DNA from 2 places in the Tomitella fengzijianii genome. Region 2 is predicted to be linked to the other one. Evidence: riboswitches for the same ligand, from Rfam matches in the RefSeq annotation. Region 2 holds a riboswitch; the other holds the start of a gene.
The links. Region 2 has a riboswitch for cyclic di-AMP ahead of FO059_RS06005 (transglycosylase family protein). Riboswitches for the same ligand answer to the same signal wherever they lie in the genome.

Region 1 (10,029 bases), 1.3 Mb from region 2:
AGGCGACGAACATCAGCGCGGCCCAGTGGTGGATCTGGCGGGCGAACAGGCCGCCGCGCACCTCGAACGAGATGTTGAGGGCCGACTCGTACGCCTTGGACATCTCGATGCCGCGTAGCGGCTGGTAGACGCCGTTGTAGGTGGTCTCGGCCATCGACGGGTCGAAGAACAGCGACAGGTAGATGCCCGAGATGAGCAGCACGATGAAGCTGTAGAGGGCGATCTCGCCGAGGAGGAACGACCAGTGGGTGGGGAAGACCTTGTTGATCTGACGGCGCATGCCGGCCGACAGCCGGTACCGCTCGTCCATGTTGTTCGCCGCCTTGGCGAGGTGTGCGTTGCTCATGACCTACGCTCCCAGAATGCAGGGCCCAGGGGCTCGATGAAGTCACCGTTCGCGACGAGGAAACCGTCCTCGTCGACGGTGATGGGCAGCTGCGGCAGCGCACGCGCCGCCGGACCGAAGATCGGCTTCGCCCAGTGCAACGCGTCGAACTGCGACTGGTGGCAGGGGCAGAGGATCCGGTTCGTCTGCTGCTCGTAGAGGGAGGTGGGGCAGCCCAGGTGGGTGCAGATCTTCGAGTATGCGAAGTAGTCGCCGTAGTTGAAGTTCACCTGGCCCTTGCGCTTGACCACCTTCGCGGTGTCCTCGGTGCGCAGGCGGATGAGCATCACGGGGTTGCGGCCGCCGCGCATCGCGTGGATCAGCTTCTCCTCGGACGAGTGCCCGGGTGAGTCGACGAGGTCGGACTCGCGGAACGGGAAGACCGACTCCATGCTGCCGGACTCGAGGTCGGCGAGGCGGATCTTCTCGACCACGTGCGGGTCGCCGACGTCGCGGCGCAGGAAGATCTTCTCGCCCGGGAAGTGCGGGGTCCAGCCGCTGGTGTGCAGCGTCCCGTCGCCCGTGTTGGTCATCGGGTGCTTCTGCCACGGGTTCTTGATGAGGCCGCCGAGCGGGAGGATGGCCATGATGCCCACGGCGACGGCGCCGAACCCGAGCGTGCCCTTGAGCATCTTGCGCCGGCCGAGGCCGGTGGCATCGTAGGAATCCTGCAGCTGCGCGGCCATCGTCCGGCGGTCCACCTCGGGGGAGGGGCCGTCGTGGCGTTGCTGGATCGAGACCTCTTCGGGGATCAGCTTCTTCGTGAAGTGGACCGCGCCGATGCCGACGGCGAGGATCGCGATGCCCATGGTGGCGCCGATGAGCGGCGTGTACAGGCTGTACATGAACTCGCCGTCGTCGCCGACGCCCTTGTACTTCCACGGCCACCAGATGTAGATGCCGAAGAAGGCCGCGGCGGCGAGGCCGGCGATGACGAACCACATGGCGACGGTGCGCTCTGCGCGCTTCTCCGCCTTGGTGCCGGGGACCTCGAAGCGCTTGCGGTGGTAGGCGACGTCGACGCCGTCAAGGTTGGTGCCGAGCTTGACCAGCTCGTCCTGGCTCATCTGAGCCAGTTCCTCGTCGGTGTACTCGCGGTTGCTGTCGTCGTTGCTCATGAACGGGCTCCGATCCACAGCGCGGCGCCGACGGCGGCGACGATGCCGACCGCCCAGATCACGCCCGCCTCGGCCGCGGGGCCGAAACCGCCGAGGCCGAGCCCGCCGGGCTCATTCGCCTCGGTGGCGCCCTTGACGTAGGCGATGACGTCCTTCTTCTCGTCCGGCGTCAGCTGCCGGTCGGAGAACTTGGGCATGTTCTCCGGGCCGGTGAGCATGGCCGTGTAGATCTGGGCTTCGGGCACCCCGTTGAGGTTGGGGGCATGCTTGCCGGAGGACAGTGTGCCGCCCTGGCCGGTGAAGTTGTGGCACGAGGCGCAGTTCTGGCGGAACAGGTCGCCGCCGACCGCGGCGTCCGACGCGCGCAGCGCGTCCTCGCCGCGACCGGAGCCGCGGAGCGAATCGCTCGCGACCGCTCCGTCGGCATTGCGGGGCACGGTGGGGCCGCCGCCGTGCGCTTGGACGAACGCTCCGAGGGCGTCGATCTGCTGCTCGGAGTACTCGACCTTCTTGCGCGGCATCTGTGCGCCCTGCGCGGAGGCGGGCATGCGGCCGCTGGCCACCTGGAAGTACACGGAGGCCTCGCCCACGCCGACCAGGCTGGGGCCGCGTCCGTCGACACCCTGCAGGTTGGCGCCGTGGCAGGTGATGCACGACTGGTCGTAGAGCTGTTCGCCTTCACGAACAAGTGCCGTCTGATCCTCGTCCGCGGTTGCCACCTGCGGGGTGGGGGTCAGTGCCGCGGCGAGCACACCGGCGCCGGACAGTGCGCCCAGCAGCAGGGCGCCGCCGGCAGCGCGGCGGCGGATCTTGCGGCGGCGCTTGGCGCGGGCCGGGTCCGGTGTCGTGGCCTGTGTGTCATCACCGGGCTCACCGGCGACAGGTGGGGGAGATGATTTCATCGGTATCCCTTTTGTGTATCGCGGGACGGACTGAACAGCCTCATGCGGTGTTCGTTCCCGACCGGTTGCGGGTCAAGCGCTATCGGATGATGTAAATCGTGAGGAACAGCCCGATCCAGACGATGTCGACGAAGTGCCAGTAGTACGAGACGACGATCGAGGCGGTGGCCTGGGCGGGCGTGAACTTGCTCATCTTGGTGCGGGCGATCAGGAACAGGAACGCGATCAGACCGCCGATGACGTGCAGGCCGTGGAAGCCGGTGGTGATGTAGAAGACCGAGCCGTAGGCGCTGCTGGCCAGCGTGGTGCCGTGCGCGACCATCTCGCGGAACTCGTTCGCCTGGCCCAGGACGAAGACCAGCCCCATGAGGAACGAGATGAAGTACCAGCGTCGCAGCCCGAACACGTCGCCCCGCTCCGCGGCGAAGACGCCCATCTGACACGTGAACGAAGATGCCACGAGGATGATGGTGAAGACCAGGGCGTACGGCAGATTCAGCTCAGTGGGCTCCGGCGGCCATCCGCCCGTCGCCTGGGCGCGCGCGACAAAGTACATCGCGAACAGGCCGGCGAAGAACATGAGCTCGCTCGAGAGCCAGACGACTGTCCCCACGCTGACCATGTTCGGCCGGTTCAGCGAGTGCACCCGTTGGCTGATGGCGGATCCTGATGTCCCTACTGCGCTCGTCACAGATGGAAGTATGACCCCTCGTAGTAACTTCTGCCCAATCGGGTCCGAAATTGCTCGTAGTGGATTATTCCCGGGCATGCTGACCTGGGAGTTCGGTCCGTTGCGGGAGCATGACGGTGTGTCTCGGCGTGTCAAGCCTGGCAAGTGGTTCGGGACGGACGGGGCGGACGGGACGGACGGGGCGGACGGGCAGTAGCGACGACGAAGGAGGCGGCGGTGGCCGGTGGGATCGGATTTCGTGGCTGGTGGGCCAGGCTGACCGGCGGCGGGCGCGGGGAGCCGTCGCTCGACCTCGCGGATCCGGGGCTCCAGGTGGTCGCGTCGTCGGTGGACGAGGTGGAATCGTGCGGCTCTGTCCTGGAGCGGGCCGCGGCCGCGACTCCGGCGTGGGACGGGGGCGCACCGGCGGTGTCCCGCCACCATCTGTCGGTGACGGAGGACGCGGCTGACCAGGTGGTCGCCATCGGGGCGCAGACCGGGTACACCAGGTATCCGGGCGGCGTCACTGCCGTCGCGGGCGCGGGCGAGGCACACGTGGGCGGCGGCAACCGGGTTCGAGTGACTCTGGCGCGCGTCGAGCGGCTCGACGCGCTGCACTTGGCGCAGGAACGTGCGCGGATGGCGGGACTCGCGCAAAGGTTCGGGGGCACCGTCCTCGGATGGGACGCATTGCAGTAGCGGCACCCACCGCCGGAACCCGCGCGGTCCGCCGCCCGATAAGCTTGCTCAGCAGGTGTGCCCGGCCGGCAGCGGCGGGGGTGCGCGGGAACTGGATCGCACACGAGGCGGGTGGAGATGGATCGGGACGCACAGGCGGCCGCAACGGTTCCGGAGCAGCGTTCGTGGCCCGGCGTCCTCGGCCGCGTGGTGGACGGCGCGGAGCTGGACGCCGGTGACACGAGGTGGGCGATCGACGAGATCTTCGGGGACAACGCCACGGCGGCGCAGATCGCCGCGTTCGGGGTGGCACTGAAGATGAAGGGGCCCACGCCGGGGGAGCTTCGGGGGCTGGCGGACGGGATGCTTTCCCACGCGCGGCTGGTCGACGGTGCGCGTGACGGTATAGACATCGTCGGGACGGGCGGTGACCGCGCCAACACCGTGAACATCTCCACGATGGCGTCGATCGTCGTGGCGGCGGCCGGCGCGCCGGTGGTCAAACACGGCAACCGCGCGGCGTCGTCCAAGTCGGGAGGCGCCGACGTGCTCGAGGCGCTGGGCGTGACGATCGCGCTGGGGCCGCAGGGCGTCGGGCGGTGCATCCGGGAGGTGGGAATCGGTTTCTGTTTTGCGCCCCTGTATCACCCTGCTCTGCGATTCGCGGGTCTTCCGCGCCGCCAGATCGGGATTCCCACGGTCTTCAATGTCCTCGGTCCTCTCACGAACCCGGGCCGTCCGCGGTCGGGGCTCATCGGCTGTGCATTCCCGGACCTCATCGAGACGGTGGCGGGCGTGTTCGCGGAACGCGGCCAGTCCGCATTGGTGGTGCGCGGCGACGACGGGCTCGACGAGCTGACGACCTCCACCACGTCGACCGTGTACCTGGTGGAGGAAGGAGCGGTGTCCAAGCAGTCGCTGGACCCGCGGGATCTCGGCGTGGACACCGTGCCCCTTGATCGGCTGCGCGGCGGGGACGCCGAGGAGAACGCGACCGTGGCCCGCGCGGTGCTCGCCGGCGAGCCCGGGCCGGTGCGCGACGCGGTGCTGCTCAACTCGGCCGCCGCCCTTGCCGCGTACAACGGCGGCACGGGAACCGTCGTCGAGCGGGTCGCGGCGCAGTACTCCGCGGCCGCGCAGGCCGTCGATTCCGGTGCCGCGGCTGCGCTGCTGGAGCGATGGGCGGACGTCAGCGCTCGGGCGGCGGCGGACGAAGCCGCTTCGTAGCGCGCGGAGAGTCCGGGCCCGGAACGCGGTGCGGCTTGTGAGCCTCGGTGGTGCCCCCGTGCGGGAGGCGGCCGGCGCGGCGTCACTCGCCGATCGAGAACGCCTCTTCGACGTCGACGCTGGAGTACGAGCGGAACGCGATGTGGGTGGTGGTGCGGACGATGCCGGCGATCTTGTTGATCCCGCCGGTGACCACGTCGGCGACGGCCTCGTGATCGCGCACCTTGACGACGGCGACGATGTCGACGTCGCCTGCGCAGGAATAGACGGACTCGACGCCGGGGATGTCCGCAATGGCCTGCGCGGCCTCGGGGATCGTGGCGGGTTCCACGGCGGCCAGGACGATGGCGGTGATCATCGGTTGCTCGACTCCTCGTAGTCAGTACGGCTCGGCGCCATTGTCCCCTGTCCGGCCCGGGCGGCGAGGATCACCCCGCGTAGTCGGCCGCGGCGCGGCCGTCGCGCGCCCGCTGCACCCAGCCGGCCCACCGGCCCGCGCCGCGGATCGGGGTGACGAAGCCGCCGGTGGAGCGGACTATGCGGGAGCCGGGGCGGCCGATCCAGCGTGCCACCAGCGACACCTCGCCGCCCGTGGCGCCGCGCAGCGGTCCCGGCCCGGGGATGACCGTCTCGGCGGCAACGGTCAGCGCGTCGACCACCGGCATGGGTGAAGCTCCCCGGGGCGCGCATCCGGCGGCGGCCAGCCGTCCCGACCGGACGACGGCGAATTGCCACCCTCCGGACCCGTCCGGCCGGGCGACGACCAGCTCGTCGAGAGTGGCGAGGGCCCGGAGACGTTGGCAGCGGTCCAACGCGGACACCAGGGAACCGAGCCCGTCACGTTTACGGGCGGCGGTCTCGAACAGGCAGGCCCCGGACAACTCGTCGATGCGCTGCCGCAGAGTCTCCAGCGGAGCATCGTCGAGGCCGTGGATCAGCGCGCGCACGGGTGCGAGGCGCTCCGCATACTCGTCGCGCGTCTCCCCGGGGCGATCGGCCGAGGCGCGGTCCCGGTCGTCGCCGCTGCGGGAGGCCGCGGGGCATCCGCCTATCGCGCCGAGCGTGCTGCAGTCCGCGCCGTGCACGCCGGCGGCGGGGATGCGGTGGTTGCAGGTGCGGATTCCGCATGCCTCCGCGAGCGCCGCCGCGGACTCGGCTGCGGTGTTGCGGCTCCGGAACGGTCCGAGCGAGTCAGGCCCGCAGCGCCGGCGCACGACGACGCGGGGGAACGGTTCGTCGGACAGGTCCACCCACCAGCTGCGGGAGGGCTGCTTGGACGCGCGGTTGTACGGCGGAGCATGCGCGGCGATCATGCGTAGCTCGCGCACCTCCGCCTCGAGCTCGTGCGCACACGTCACGTGGTCGATCCTGTCGGCCAGCGCCACCATCTCCTTCATGCGTGCGCGCTTCTCCGAGCCGGTGAAGTAGGTGCGCACGCGGCGGTGCAGATCCACCGCGGTGCCGACGTACAGCACCTCGTCGGAGGGGCCGCGGAACAGGTAGACGCCGGGCTCGTGGGGGAGAGGATCGGCCAGGTGGCGTTTGGTCTTCTGAGCTTTGCTTACCGGCGACATGTGTGCGAGCAGATCCGGGAAGGTGTGCACGCCCTCGCTGCCGGCACGCCCGAGTAGTCCGTGCAGGACGTCCACCGTGGCGCGGGCGTCGTCCAAGGCGCGGTGCGTGGGCGGGGTGCTGACGTCGAAGAACCGTGCCAGCGCCGAAAGCTTGGCGGACGGCGCCTCGTCGCGGCCCAGCACACGTCGGGCCAGGCGCACCGTGCACAGCACCGGGAATTGCGGCCACGCGGTGTCGGCTGCCGCCGCGGCCGCCTTGAGGAATCCGATGTCGAACCGGGCGTTGTGCGCCACCAGGACCGCGCCGCGCGCGAACTCCAGGAACGGCGGCAGCACGGCGGACATCGGCGGCGCCCCCGCCACCATCGCGTCGGAGATCCCGGTGAGCCGGGTGATGAACGGCGGGATGGGGCGACCGGGGTCGATGAGCGTCGCGAACTCGCCCAGGCGCTCGCCGCCGCGGACTTTGACCGCGCCGATCTCCGTGACCGCGTCCGTGCCCGCTCGACCCCCCGTCGTCTCCATGTCGACGACGACGAAGGTGGTGGTGCTGAGTGCGGCGTCCATGCGGTCGAGCCGAAGTTGCTCACCTCCGGGGTCCCGGGTGGCCGTCGCGTGGTCCGTCACGGCGACCAGAGTAGGCCGCGCCTCCGACAGGGCGCCGGTCCCGATGCGTGGGACGGGAAGCGATGAGCGTCACACTGGTGCGACCCGGCGACCGCGCCGACGCGGCCGCCGCGACCGGCCGTGCCGCCGGGGACGGCGTGGAATCGGCGCTGAACTGCGCGTCAGCGCCGAATCGCGGTGGGTTCGCGGATGTCGACGGGAGCGGGGCCGGCCGGACGGCGGGTCGTCGGGGCCGCCGTCGGTGCGGAGGCGCGCGTCCGGATGGGGGGTTCGCCGCCGTGGCGGCTGGACACGAATGGTGTCCGTTTCGTAATCTTTCCGAGACCTTGCGATGCAACGCCGCGCCACCCGGCGCGGGGCGCAGGTCACCGCCTAATCGATGCGGCGCATCGAATCGGGGACCCACTTGAGTTCTGGGGTGAATCCGCTGCGTGCACCAGCACGTTCGCGGTAGGGCAGTCTTCCTAGCCCGAACCCGTCAGCTAACCCGGTCGGCGGTAAGAGGAAGAAACGGAGACACCTGGGCTGTGGCCAAACACAGGTTGAAGAAGCAGAGCGCGCTGGGCACCACCGCGCGCAGCGCACTCGCCATCGGGGCCGTCTCGGCCGGCACGATCGGGCTCGCAGCCGCGCCCGCCGCCGCGGACACGGTCACCGTGCAGGGCGTCGGGACCTTCGATGTCCCGGAGGGCGTGACCCTGCCCGAGATCCCGACGACGGACGCGATGCTCTCGCAGGCTCCGGCCGGATTCGCGATTCCGGCGGGCATCGATCTGCCGGACATCTCCATCGATCGCGGAGTCTCGGACTCGCTCGGCGCCTCGTCGACGGGCGATTCTCTGGGCTCGACGCAGGACAGCACCGGTGCGCGCGCGCTCGCCGCCGCGGAGAGCAAGGTCGGCTCGCCGTACGTCTGGGGTGCCAACGGGCCCAACGCGTTCGACTGCTCCGGTCTGATCCAGTGGTCCTACGCGCAGGCCGGCGTGCAGCTGCCGCGCACCAGTTACGACCAGGCGGCCGCAGGGCATGCGGTGTCGCTCAACGACCTTCAGCCCGGCGATATCGTGATCTACAACGGCGGTAGCCACGCGGCGCTGTACGTGGGCGACGGGCAGATCGTGCACGCCACCACCTCGGGCGTGCCCGTGAAGTACGCGGACCTCAATGTCATGAACGCCGAAGGGGCCCGCCGCCTCTGATGCGGGCTTCACCTCGGAAGTTGGACAGTCGTCGGCGGATTTCGTAACCTGTTCGCGACCTTGCCGCTCGGCGTCCCGATCGCGACTTCCGTCCGATACGTCCGACCCGTGCGGCTCCGCCGCCCGGCGTGGAGGCGCGCGATGCGCTCGTGCGTCCGCACCGGGCGGGCGAGGGTCACACCGAATGACCGGCCGCCTACCGCGGTCGTGTGAACAGGACGGGGGGAATGCGCGCGGTGGTCTCCAGACACAGCCTGCCTACGCTGCGCGGATCGGTCACGGCGCTCGCCGTGGCGCTGGTCTGCGGTTCGGTGGTGGGGCAGGCAGGCGCGGATCCGCAGCCTGGCCCTGCCGTGCCGATCGTCGACGCGCAGCCCGCGACACAGCCCCCCGCCCCCGCGGCGGACCGGGCGCACCGGGAAGCACCCGACCCGGCCGCGGCGTTCACCGTGCCACCCGCGCCCACGGATCCCGGGGCTGCTGTCGACCAGATCATCACGCTGTCCCACGAGGCCGAGCGTGCCAACCAGGCGGTGCTGGCGCAGCAGCAGCAGGTCGATGCCGCGGTGACCGATCAGCATGCGGCCGAGGCCCGCCGGGATGCGGCGCAGGCCGCTGTCGATGCGGCGCAAGCCGCGGTGGACCGGTACCGCGGCACGGCGGACCGTGTCGCTGCCGCCAATTATCAAGGCGTGCAGGTGAACAAGCTGTACGCGTTGATGCTGAGCAAGTCGCCTCAGCAACTCCTCGATCAGATGTCGGTGCTGGACCAGGTCACCTTCGAGACCGAGCGTCAGTTGGCCGAGTACAAGTCGGCCGAGTCCGATGCGCGTGCGGCGCGCGCGGAGTCGGCGCGGGCGGCGGACGCGGCCGCGCAGGCCACGGCGGCCGCGCAGGACGCCCAGGACCGGCTGCGCGACAAGCAGGAAGCCTTCCAAGGCCGCATCAACGAGGTGCGCGGGCTGTACGGGCAGATGACGGGCGCCGCGCGTGCGCAGCTCGCCGGGGCGTTGGTTCCGGCCGGATTCGACATCGCCGGAATCGTCGGCTCCGGGCCGGAGTTCGCGGCACTCCAGGTGGCACTGACCCGGATCGGCGACCCGTACGTCTGGGGCGCGACGGGCTCGCACCAGTTCGATTGCTCCGGTCTCGTCCAGTGGGCCTACGCCCAGGTCGGCATCGACGTCCCACGCACAAGTCAGCAGCAGGCGCAGGGCGGCACCCCCGTCGACCCGGCCGACATGCGGCCGGGGGACGTGGTCACCTTCTACGACGACGTCTCACACGTGGGGATCTACGCGGGGAACGGGATGATGGTGCACGCCTCCACATTCGGGGTGCCGGTCAAGGTGCAGGCCGTCGACTCCTTCCCGATTCACAACGTCCGGCGCTACTAGGACGCCATGCCCGGCACCACCAAGGCCGCTCACTTCCGGCCCGCGAGAGCCGCGGCAGCCGTTCTCGCGGCGGCGTTCCTGTTCCTCGGGGGCTGTGCGTCCGACGCCGGCACCGGGTCCACCCCGAGCGCGACCGCCGACTCGGAGCCGCTCTCGCCGTTCCAGCAGGCGCGGCACGACGGCGTGAATGCGTTGCTGGCGTCATGGGCGACCGCGCTGCAGAACGACGACGAGGACGCACTCCGGCGGTTG
Region 2 (10,029 bases):
CTTGCGGTCCGGGTATCGCCCCTTGCGAAGATCAGGCTGCACCGTGGCCTCCAGCAGGGTGATCATGTCCTCGACCATCCCGTGCAGCTCGTCGGGCGATCGCCGGTGCGCGGCATCGCGGCGGGCCTGCAGTCCGCGGCGCACCGACGGGGCAGGCCCGAGCACCTGTACGCGCAGCGCCTGCGGTCCACGACGCCCGGTCGCCATGTCGAACTCGACCCGTTGCCCGGCCTTGAGCGACTCGACCCCTTCGGGAAGCGCGCCCGAGCGGACGTAGACATCCTCACCCGAGTCCTGCGTCAGGAAGCCGAAACCCTTCGCGCTGTCGTACCACTTCACATTGCCCGTCGGCACCGTGTTCACCCTCTCGAAGCGAAAGAACGCGACTGTTCGAATACCGTCGTCGTGCTCGAACCACCGCCGTCATGTCCGAATCCGCACTGCGGGGCCCGAAGGCCGCGCCGCGGGGGCCTTCGCGCACGGCACGGACGTGTGCACCCGCACTTCTCACGCGCCACCCGCACGACTGACGCGCCCCGCACACCGCAGGACGCGTCCTCGTTCCGAGACTACCCCCGACGCCGCGCTCGATGCTCCGTGGCCGACCTGCGTCGCCGCCATCCGGCCCGCGGACGGCGGCGACACGGGCCGCGTGGACGGTCGGCGGCCTGCGCGCGGCGCCGACGCGCTACCGTGGTACAGGTGAACGACGCACCGACACCCCCCATCACAGCAGAGCGGGCACCGGAGTCCGGAGCCACGGCGCGCCAGGCCGCCGGCGCAGGCCACCCGGTCTCGACCGCGATCATCCGGCTCGGCATCGTGCTGTTCGCCGTGGGCCTGGTCGCGATCGCGATCTCGTTCGCGGCGCCGGTCTTCAACGCGCACCTGAGCACGTACTTCTACTTCGCCGCGATGCTGTGTCCGCTCGGCATGATCGTCGGCGTGGCCGGCGCGCTCGTCTCCGGCCGACGAGAACGCGCCTGATCCGCGTCCCCTGCACAAACTCCACTTGCGCAAGTTCCCTGTGCGGAGAATGCCTGTCCGGAGGGTGCCGGCGCGCAAAGCCCGCGGGTGATACGGCCAGGTCCCCGGGCAGTGCGGCTAGCCGGGGTAGACCCGCACTTCCGACGCCTTGACGACGAACACCGCCTCGTCGCCGGCCGCGATGCCCAACTCTCGTGCTGCGGTGGTGGTCATCTCGGCCATCAGCGAAGTGCCCGCATCATCGGCCGCCCGGACGCGGATGGCATCCCCGCGCGCCTCCACCGCCGTCGCCCGAACGCGGAACACGTTGCGCGGACTACCGTGCGGGGCCGTGCGGTACACCGCCACCGCGCGGGGTGAGAACACCGCCACCGCGGGTTCGTCCTCGACCAGCCGGTGCAGCGTACCGCCCGACACCTGGGCGCCCGAGACGGTGCGGATCGCCGCGGACGACGACGGCGCGTCGCCTTCCACCGCGAAGCCCCCGGCAGCCATTCCCACCGCGGCCCCGCCGGCGGCCGGCGCCTTGGCGGCACGTTCCCGGCGCCACCGCCGGCCGCCGCGCCCCCCGGAACCGGCCCCGTCCGGCTCCATGGCGACGTCGACAGCGGCGACCGCCCGCCCCGACACCATGTTCGTACCGGCGAGGTCGGCCGCGAACGGGCTCCGCGGCGACCGCAGCACCCGCTCGACGGGCCCGTCGTCGACGACCGACCCGTTGTCGAGCACGATGATCCTGTCCGCCAGCGTCAGCGCGTCCACCAGGTCATGCGTGACGATCACCGCCGCGCTGCGCCCGTCCGTCGCCGCCGCGCGGTCGCGCAGGACACGACGCAGCATCGAGCGGACCTGCGCGGCGACGGCCACGTCGAGGGAACCCATCGGCTCGTCCAGCAGCAGCACCTCCGGGCCCGCGGCCAGCGCCCGCGCGATCGCGACGCGTTGCGCCTGGCCGCCCGAGAGCTTCCGCGGCTTGCGCTCCGCCAGGTCACCGGCACCGACCTCCGCAAGCCAGCGGCGCGCCGTCTCGGAGGACTCCTGCCTGCCCACGCCCTGGCTGCGCGGCCCGAACTCGACGTTCTCCGCCACCGAGAGGCTGCCGAACAACAGCGCGTCCTGCGCCAGCAGCCCCACCCTGCGCCGGGCCACCGGGACGTCCGTGCCGGCGTCCGTGTCGAGCAGCATGCGCTCGCCGGCGCGGACGTGGCCGGCGTCGGGCCGGACCAGGCCCGCGATCACCGACAGCAGCGTCGACTTTCCGGCCCCGTTGGGACCGAGGACCGCGACCACCTCCCCCGGGGCGAGGCGCATGGACACCGCGAACCCCCGCTCGATCACCGTCGCGTCGATCGACAGCCACGGCGCGCCGTCGGCGGCACCGCGGTCACCGGCGTCCTCATCGATTCCGGACACGCGCACACTCCCGTCGTTCATCACACGACCAACTCCTCACGGGCCCCGCCCCGCACAGGCCCACCTCGCCCCGGACCGTTCCACTCCGGACCTTTCCGCCCTCGTGGTCCGCGCGACCGGGCGCCCCGTCCGTGGATGGCGACCACCACGACCACCGCCACGACGATGAGCACCATGGACAGCGCCACTGCCGCGTCCGGATCGTCCACACGCTGCAGGTAGATCTCCAGTGGCAGCGTACGGGTGCGGCCCTGCAGGCTGCCCGCGAAGGTGATCGTCGCACCGAACTCCCCCAGCGACCGCGCGAACGCCAGCACCACGCCGGAGACCAGGCCCGGCATCACCATCGGCAGCGTGACCTTGCGGAGGACCCGGACCGGGCGCGCTCCCAGCGTCGACGCGACGGCCTCGTAGCGCGTGTCCATTCCCCGGAGCGCCCCTTCCAGACTCAGCACCAGGAACGGCAGCGACACGAACACCTGGGCCAGGACCACCGCGGTGGTGGAGAAGGCGATGTCGATGCCCAGCGCCTGCAACCGCGCGCCGGCGATCCCGCCCCGGCCGAAGGTGTAGAGCAGGGCGAGGCCGCCCACCACCGGCGGAAGAACGAGGGGCACGAGCACCACGGCCCGCACCGGCCGCGCCCAGCGCCCTTCGGATCGCGCCAGGAGTATCGCGATCGGCACGCCCAGGATCACCACGATCACCGTCGCCGCCGCGGCGGTCTGCAGGCTCAGGCGCAGCGCGGTCAGGGACGACGGCGATGAGATCAGGCCCAGGAAGCGGCCCCACGGCACCGTCGCCGCGAGTCCCACGATGGGCAGACCGATGACGATGACCCCGATCGCGGCGGGCAGGAGAAGCCATCCGGGCGCTGCCACGTGGTTCCGCCGCAGGGTTCCGGTCCGCGTCCGCAACATTGGAACATCATATGCGCCTTTTTCCTCCTCGCATGACCGCATTTGCGTTCCCTTCGGCGATGCGCATGCACAGTCGCCGCCCACCGTCGTGCGCAGGGCGGCTTATCCACGGTTCACAGGTCGACGTGGCGCCGCAGACGGATAGGGTGGTGGCATGACAGCGGTCAACCTGGGGCTGCCGGCCATGGGCGAAGCTGCCGCGCACGGCCCGGCGGGGATCGACGAAGCCGACGCGCGGTTCGCCCGCGGCCCGCTGTCGGACACCTTCGGGCGGGTCGCCACCGACCTGCGCGTCTCGCTCACCGACCGCTGCAATCTCCGGTGCACATATTGCATGCCGGCCGAGGGGCTCGAATGGCTGCCGACGGACGAGCTCCTCACCGCGGACGAGATCACGCGGCTGTTGCGCATCGGCACCCGGGACCTCGGCGTCACCCGGATCCGGTTCACCGGCGGGGAGCCGCTGCTGCGGCGGGACATCGTCGACATCATCGCCGCCGCGTCGGCTCTGGACCCGCGCCCCGGCCTGGCCCTGACAACGAACGGCCTGGGCCTTGCACGCAAGGCCCAGGCACTCGCCGACGCCGGACTCGACCGGGTGAACGTGTCGCTGGACACCGTCGACCCCACGGAGTACGCGGCCATCACCCGGCGCGACCGCCTGGACGACGCCCTCGCGGGCCTGCAGGCGGCGCACGACGCCGGCCTGACGCCGGTCAAGGTCAACGCCGTCCTCAAGCCGGACCTCAACGCCGAGGACGCTCCCGCGCTGCTGGAGTTCTGCCTGGAGCACGGCTACGAGCTGCGGATCATCGAGCAGATGCCACTCGACGCGGGCCACGACTGGCGCCGCTCGACGATGGTGACGGCGCAACAGACCCGCGAAGTGCTGGGGGCGAGTTTCCGGCTCACCCCCGACCCGGCGCACAGAGGTTCCGCACCGGCCCAACGCTGGCTGGTCGACGGCGGCCCGGCCACCGTCGGCATCATCGCCTCGGTGACCGAGCCGTTCTGCGCCGCGTGCGACCGGACCCGGCTCACCGCCGACGGCCAGGTGCGCAACTGTCTTTTCGCACGCGAGGAATCCGACCTGCGCGCGCTGTTGCGCGGCGGCGCGGACGACGACGCCATAGCCCGCCGCTGGCGTGCGGCCATGTGGGCGAAGAAGGCCGGCCACGGCATCGGCTCGCCCGGCTTCCACCAGCCCGACCGTCCGATGAGCGCCATCGGCGGCTGATACGCCCGAGGGCGGGTATGCGCACGCGCCATCCCGCCACCGGCCTTCAGAGCACGCTGAGAGCGCAACGCGGCCCCCTTCCGGACACGCCGGGAGAATCCCTGCCGAACGTGCCCTGACAGAAAGGCGACGCCTGTGAGCGCCCCGACCATCTCCATCCGATACTTCGCGGGGGCGGCCTCTGCCGCGGGCCGCGATGAGGAGCTCATCACCAGCCCCTCCCCCTCCCCGAGCCTCGACGGCGTGCTGGAGCACCTCGCCGCCGTGCGCCCCGCGGTCTCGGAGGTCCTGAACCGCTGCTCGTTCCTGTGGGGCGGCGTCGCCGTGCGCGACCGGCACGCCCCGCTGCACCTCCCGCCGGAGGGCGGGACGCTGGACATCCTCCCGCCTTTCGCGGGCGGCTGAGAGCCGGCGCCGACGGGTCGGCGCTGGTCGCGGGCCCGGCTCCCGTCAAGAGTGGAGCACGTCGACCACGACACACCCGAACAAGCCGCAATCCTTGACCAGAAGTGACGTGCATCACGTCACGGTAGGGTAACGACCCCGCATCGTTAGGTAACACAAGGCTGTCACCTGCAACAACGGCGAAGATTTGCAATGAAGGCCAGTTATGGACTATCAAGCGCCCGCGACGGAGACAAGCGTGACTCACGGTCCCGTAACGGATAGCGTCGTCCGCGGTCGATGACTCGGCCGATCCGGCCCCGTAACGCCGAACTCCGTCCGACGGGGACCCGGATACCGACGAACAACCCAGGGACGGAAGCGGGGAACCCAAGTCCGCAAAGGACATCGGGGCCACGGAGGACCGGGCGACGCGCCCGTGCCGCCACACGGCCCCTAGGGGTGAACGCACACCGGAACGGCCGCAGGCCGGCACGGTGCGCAGGGCTACCTCTCAGCCCCAACCCGACAGCTGACTTCGCAGGCGTGTGTGGAGAGGAAATCCCAGAACGATGGCCGGACGTCACCGCAAGCCCAGCACTGCCGGGCGCACCATGACCAAGATCGCCGTTTCCGGAGCTGTCGCAGGCAGCGCATCGCTGGCACTCGCCGGCACCGCGAACGCCGCCACCGACGCCCAGTGGAACGCCGTCGCACAGTGCGAGTCGGGCGGCAACTGGTCGATCAACACCGGCAACGGCTACCAGGGCGGGCTCCAGTTCTCGCCCAGCACCTGGGCCGCCTACGGCGGAACGCAATACGCGCCCAGCGCCAACCAGGCCACCCAGAGCCAGCAGATCGCCGTGGCCGAAGAGGTCCTCGCGGGCCAGGGCAAGGGCGCATGGCCGGTGTGCGGCAAGGGACTCGGCGGCTACACCCCGCGCACCCCCGCCGCGCCCGCCCCCGAGCCGGCCCCGGCTCCCGCCGTGACGCAGGCCGCGCCCGCGGCCCCCGTCGAGGAGGCGCCTGCCGATGTCGTCAGCCAGATCGTGGACCAGGTCCTCGATTACGCCGCGGACAACAACGTCCCGGTGAACGACGACTTCCGCGCGAACATCCAGGATGCCGCCGCGAACGCCGTGCACTACGCATCGGCTCAGGGCGTGGACGTCGACCGCGACGTGGTCGCCCACTACCTGACGCTGGCGAACCTCAACCTGGGCTGACACCCGCCCGGCAGAGCACAGCGAAAGGTCCGGTCCGCACCGACACGGTGCGGACCGGACCTTTCCCATTCCTCCGGCCGTTCGAAGGGCCGGGCACCGCATGTGCACGCCGCGCCCGCGCCACCTCTACGCGCAGCCCACCCATTCGTCGGTGCCGTCGGAGAAGAACTGGTGCTTCCACACCGGAAGCTGCTCCTTGACCGCCTCCACGAGCGCGGAGCAGGCCGCGAACGCCTCGTGCCGGTGGTCCGCGGCGACTGCGGCCACGAGGGCCTCGTCGCCGATCTCGAGGTCGCCTACGCGGTGGCTCACTGCGATGGCCCGGACTCCCGGATGCGCCTCGGAGATCTCCTGCGCCACGCGCGCCAGCACGTCCTGTGCGCTGGGATGCGCGGTGTAGTGGAGCCGGAGCACGCCGCGCCCCCCGTCGTGGTCGCGGACGACGCCGCAGAACCCCACGACCGCGCCGGCGGAGTGGTGCGCGACGTGGTCCTCGTGGCCGCGGAGCGTGATCCGCGCGGCGGAGACCTCCGCGCGGCGCACCTCCGCCGTCACGCCCGCAGTATCCGGCCCGTGCCCGGCCATCAGTGGTCCCCTCCCCGCAATTGCTCGACGGCGTGGTCGAGCACCCCGTCGAGCACGCCGAGGCCGTCGCGCACGCCCCCGGACGAACCGGGCAGGTTCACCACCAGGGTGCGTCCGGCCACTCCCGCCACGCCGCGCGACAGCACGGCGGTCGGCACCTGCGGCGCGCCGGCGTCGCGGATCGCGTCCGCCAGGCCCGGCACGGTCCTTTCCAGCAGGGGCGCCGTCTGCTCCGGTGTCCGATCCGTGGGGGAGATTCCCGTGCCCCCGGACGTGAGGATGACGTCGGGGCGGGCCCGCAACGCGTCTCTCAGGGCCGCGCCCACCGCGTCGCCGTCGGGCACCACGCGCGCGTCCGCGGCGGAGTATCCGCGCGCACGCAGCCAGTCCACCGCCACCGGCCCCGCACGATCCGGGTAGACGCCGCCGGCCGCGCGCGTCGACGCCACGATGACGACCGCGGTCCGCGCGGCCACGTCTGTCCTCCCGCGACCGTCCTGCGCTGTCACGGCCGACGCCATTCGCCGGTCTTGCCGCCGTCCTTCGCGAGCACGCGCACGTCGTCCATCGCCGCGGCGGGGTCGACCGCCTTGACCATGTCGTGCAGCGTGAGGCCCGCCACGGCCACGGCGGTGAGCGCCTCCATCTCGACGCCGGTGCGGTCCGTGGTGCGGACGGTCGCCGTCACGCCGACGGACTCCTCCCCCACCTCGAACTCCACCGTGACCCCCGAGAGGGCGATGGGATGGCACAGCGGCACCAGCTCCGGCGTCTTCTTCGCCGCCATGATCCCGGCTATGCGGGCGGTCGCGAGCGCGTCGCCCTTCGGCAGCGCACCGTCCACGAGCAGGCGGATCACCTGCCCGGTGGTGCGGAAAGTGCCCGCCGCGACTGCGCGGCGGGCACTCGACGGCTTCCCGCCGACGTCGACCATCCTGGCGTGGCCCGCCTCGTCGACATGCGTCAACGCTGCGGGCGCCCCGTCGTCGGCGGTCATCGCGAAACCTCCTGCGTGCACTGCCGGCATGGCGGTGCCGCCGTGCCGGCGCCCGGTACGTGGAAGACTCCTCGTACGGGGAAGACGCCCCGTAAATGGAAGATCAGCGGTTCGGCACCGTGATCGGATGCAAGTACGGCAGGTCCTCCGCCGGCAGCGGAAGCTCGATGACCTCACCGAACGGCGACAGCCCGCCCGAACGGGCGGACGACAGCTCCGTCACGGCGTGCTCGCCCTCGGGAAGCTCCGGCCATCCCGAGTCATGACGGTGATGGGACACAGCGATCTCGACATTATGGGCGTTCTCCGCCACCGAATTCTCAGCCACGGACCCATTTTGACACCTCGCCGCCGACATCGGCCAGCCCAGGTCACTAACCTGGGTCCCGATGGCCACAGAAAGTGCAGCAGACCCCGAAGCCGACCACGCCGCGGACGGCGGCGGGATCGGGCTCGCCGAGTGGTTGCGGCGGTGCACGGACGACGACCTCGCCCTGCTGGTGCGGCTCCGCCCCGACCTCGCCGTCGCGCCCCCGGCCTCGACCTCCGTGCTGGCGGACCGCGCCGCGCAGCGCATGTCCGTGCACAGGGCGGCCGAGAACCACGACACGCTCGCGATGGCCGTCCTGGGGGTGCTCGCCCACGCCGATGCCGACACCGCCCCCGTGCACGTCGACGCCGTGCACGACGCACTCGACGAGGCCGCCGGACCCGGCGCCGTGGATCGTGCGCTGGGCGCGCTCCGCGCCGCCGCACTGGTGTGGGGGCATGACGGCCTGGAGATGGCCCCGGCTGCACGGGAGGTCCTGCCCTCCCCGCCCGCCGCGTTCGCCAAGGCCGGCATCGTGGACCACGGCACCGCGCACCGGGGCGACGGGGGTGACAGCGCAGGAGGCGGCACCGCAGCGGCTCCCGACGGGATGACCGCCCGGCTGGAATCGCTGCCTGACGACGAACGGTCCATGGTGGATGCGCTGCTCGCCGGAGGCGGACTCGGCAGGACCCGTGCCGCCGCGCACGACGCCCCGCAGACGAGCCCCGTGCAGCGCCTCATCCGCGCCGGCCTGCTCGAGAAGGTCGACGAGCACACCGTCCGGCTGCCCGATGCCGTCCGCTCCGCGGCCGGATCCCTGGCCGCCGCGCAGGTGCGGCTCACCCCTCCCCCGATGTCGCCGACGGTGCACGATCCCGCCACCGTCGATGCCACCGCGGCCGGCGAGGCCGCGGAGCTGCTCAGGCACGCGGGCGCCGTCCTCGACTCGCTGGGCGCTCACCCCGTGCCCGTGCTGCGCAGCGGCGGGGTGGGGGTGCGGGAGATCCGTCGGCTGGCCAAGGAGCTCTCGCTTGCTGAACGGCGCATCGGATTCCTGCTGGAGGTCCTCGCGCGCGCAGACCTCATCCGCTCCGGCCTGCCCGACCCCGTCCCGGAGCACGACGCCGCGGACTCCTACTGGGCGCCGTCCACGGAGATCGACGCGTGGCTGAGCCTGGAACCGGCCGCCCGGTGGGCGGTGCTGGCCCGGACCTGGCTGCGGATGCCACGGCGCATCTGGGAGATCGGCACGCGCGATGCCGCGGACAAGGTGGTGCCCGCGCTGGCCGCAGAGCTCACCGCCCCCGGCGTCGTCGCCGACCGCGAGGCGGTGCTGGGGCGGCTGGCCGCCGAGCCGGCCGGTACCGGGATCGGCGCGGCCGACCTGCTCGCCTCACTGCGGTGGCTGCGGCCCCGCCGCCACGCACGCATGCCGCTGGGTTACGTCGAGTACCTCCTTGCAGAGGCGCAGGACATGGGCGTCGTCGCGCAGGGGGCGCTCTCCGCCCCCGGTCGCGGGCTTACGGAGGAGGCCGGGACCGACGAGCGGGCCGATCCCGCGGCGGCGGCGATGCAGGCGGCCATGCCCGAACCGGTGGACCACGTGCTGCTGCAGGCCGACCTCACGATGATCGCGCCCGGCCCACTCGTGCCGGAACTCGCGGCCGCGATCTCGCGGGTGGCGGAGGTCGAGTCCGCCGGAGCGGCCACGGTGTACCGGCTCACCGAGGATTCCCTGCGCGCCGGCTTGGACTCCGGGATGAGCGGGTCCGAGCTGCACGAGCTGTTCGCCGGCGCATCGCGCACCCCCGTCCCGCAGGCCCTGACCTACCTGATCGACGACGTGGCGCGCAGGTACGGCCGGCTGCGTATCGGCTTCGCCAACGCGTTCCTCCGATGCGAGGACGAAGTCCTGCTGTCCGAGGTCCTCACCCGGCTGCCGGACCTGGGACTTCGCCGGCTGGCCC

Region 1: it holds a riboswitch for cyclic di-AMP, as region 2 does, so the genes downstream of both, FO059_RS11945 (C40 family peptidase) here and FO059_RS06005 (transglycosylase family protein) in region 2, are expected to answer to the same signal.

What each region holds. Positions count from the first base shown of each region.
Region 1 covers NZ_CP041765.1:2,639,631-2,649,659, reverse strand. The annotation lists gene qcrB (cytochrome bc1 complex cytochrome b subunit) at 1-346, opposite strand, end outside; gene qcrA (cytochrome bc1 complex Rieske iron-sulfur subunit) at 343-1,503, opposite strand; gene qcrC (cytochrome bc1 complex diheme cytochrome c subunit) at 1,500-2,405, opposite strand; gene ctaE (aa3-type cytochrome oxidase subunit III) at 2,485-3,096, opposite strand; gene FO059_RS11965 (hypothetical protein) at 3,313-3,774, shown strand; gene trpD (anthranilate phosphoribosyltransferase) at 3,892-4,980, shown strand; gene FO059_RS11955 (Lrp/AsnC family transcriptional regulator) at 5,063-5,338, opposite strand; gene FO059_RS11950 (DEDD exonuclease domain-containing protein) at 5,409-7,121, opposite strand; cyclic di-AMP (ydaO/yuaA leader) riboswitch at 7,541-7,693, shown strand; gene FO059_RS11945 (C40 family peptidase) at 7,709-8,380, shown strand; gene FO059_RS11940 (C40 family peptidase) at 8,617-9,777, shown strand; gene FO059_RS11935 (hypothetical protein) at 9,784-10,029, shown strand, end outside.
Region 2 covers NZ_CP041765.1:1,307,632-1,317,660, reverse strand. The annotation lists gene FO059_RS06035 (cold-shock protein) at 1-354, opposite strand, end outside; gene FO059_RS06030 (hypothetical protein) at 703-987, shown strand; gene FO059_RS06025 (sulfate/molybdate ABC transporter ATP-binding protein) at 1,105-2,298, opposite strand; gene FO059_RS06020 (ABC transporter permease) at 2,421-3,320, opposite strand; gene moaA (GTP 3',8-cyclase MoaA) at 3,475-4,557, shown strand; gene FO059_RS06010 (MoaD/ThiS family protein) at 4,693-4,962, shown strand; cyclic di-AMP (ydaO/yuaA leader) riboswitch at 5,329-5,504, shown strand; gene FO059_RS06005 (transglycosylase family protein) at 5,514-6,167, shown strand; gene FO059_RS06000 (molybdenum cofactor biosynthesis protein MoaE) at 6,294-6,722, opposite strand; gene FO059_RS05995 (MogA/MoaB family molybdenum cofactor biosynthesis protein) at 6,752-7,273, opposite strand; gene moaC (cyclic pyranopterin monophosphate synthase MoaC) at 7,258-7,749, opposite strand; gene FO059_RS05985 (hypothetical protein) at 7,853-8,077, opposite strand; gene FO059_RS05980 (helicase-associated domain-containing protein) at 8,139-10,029, shown strand, end outside.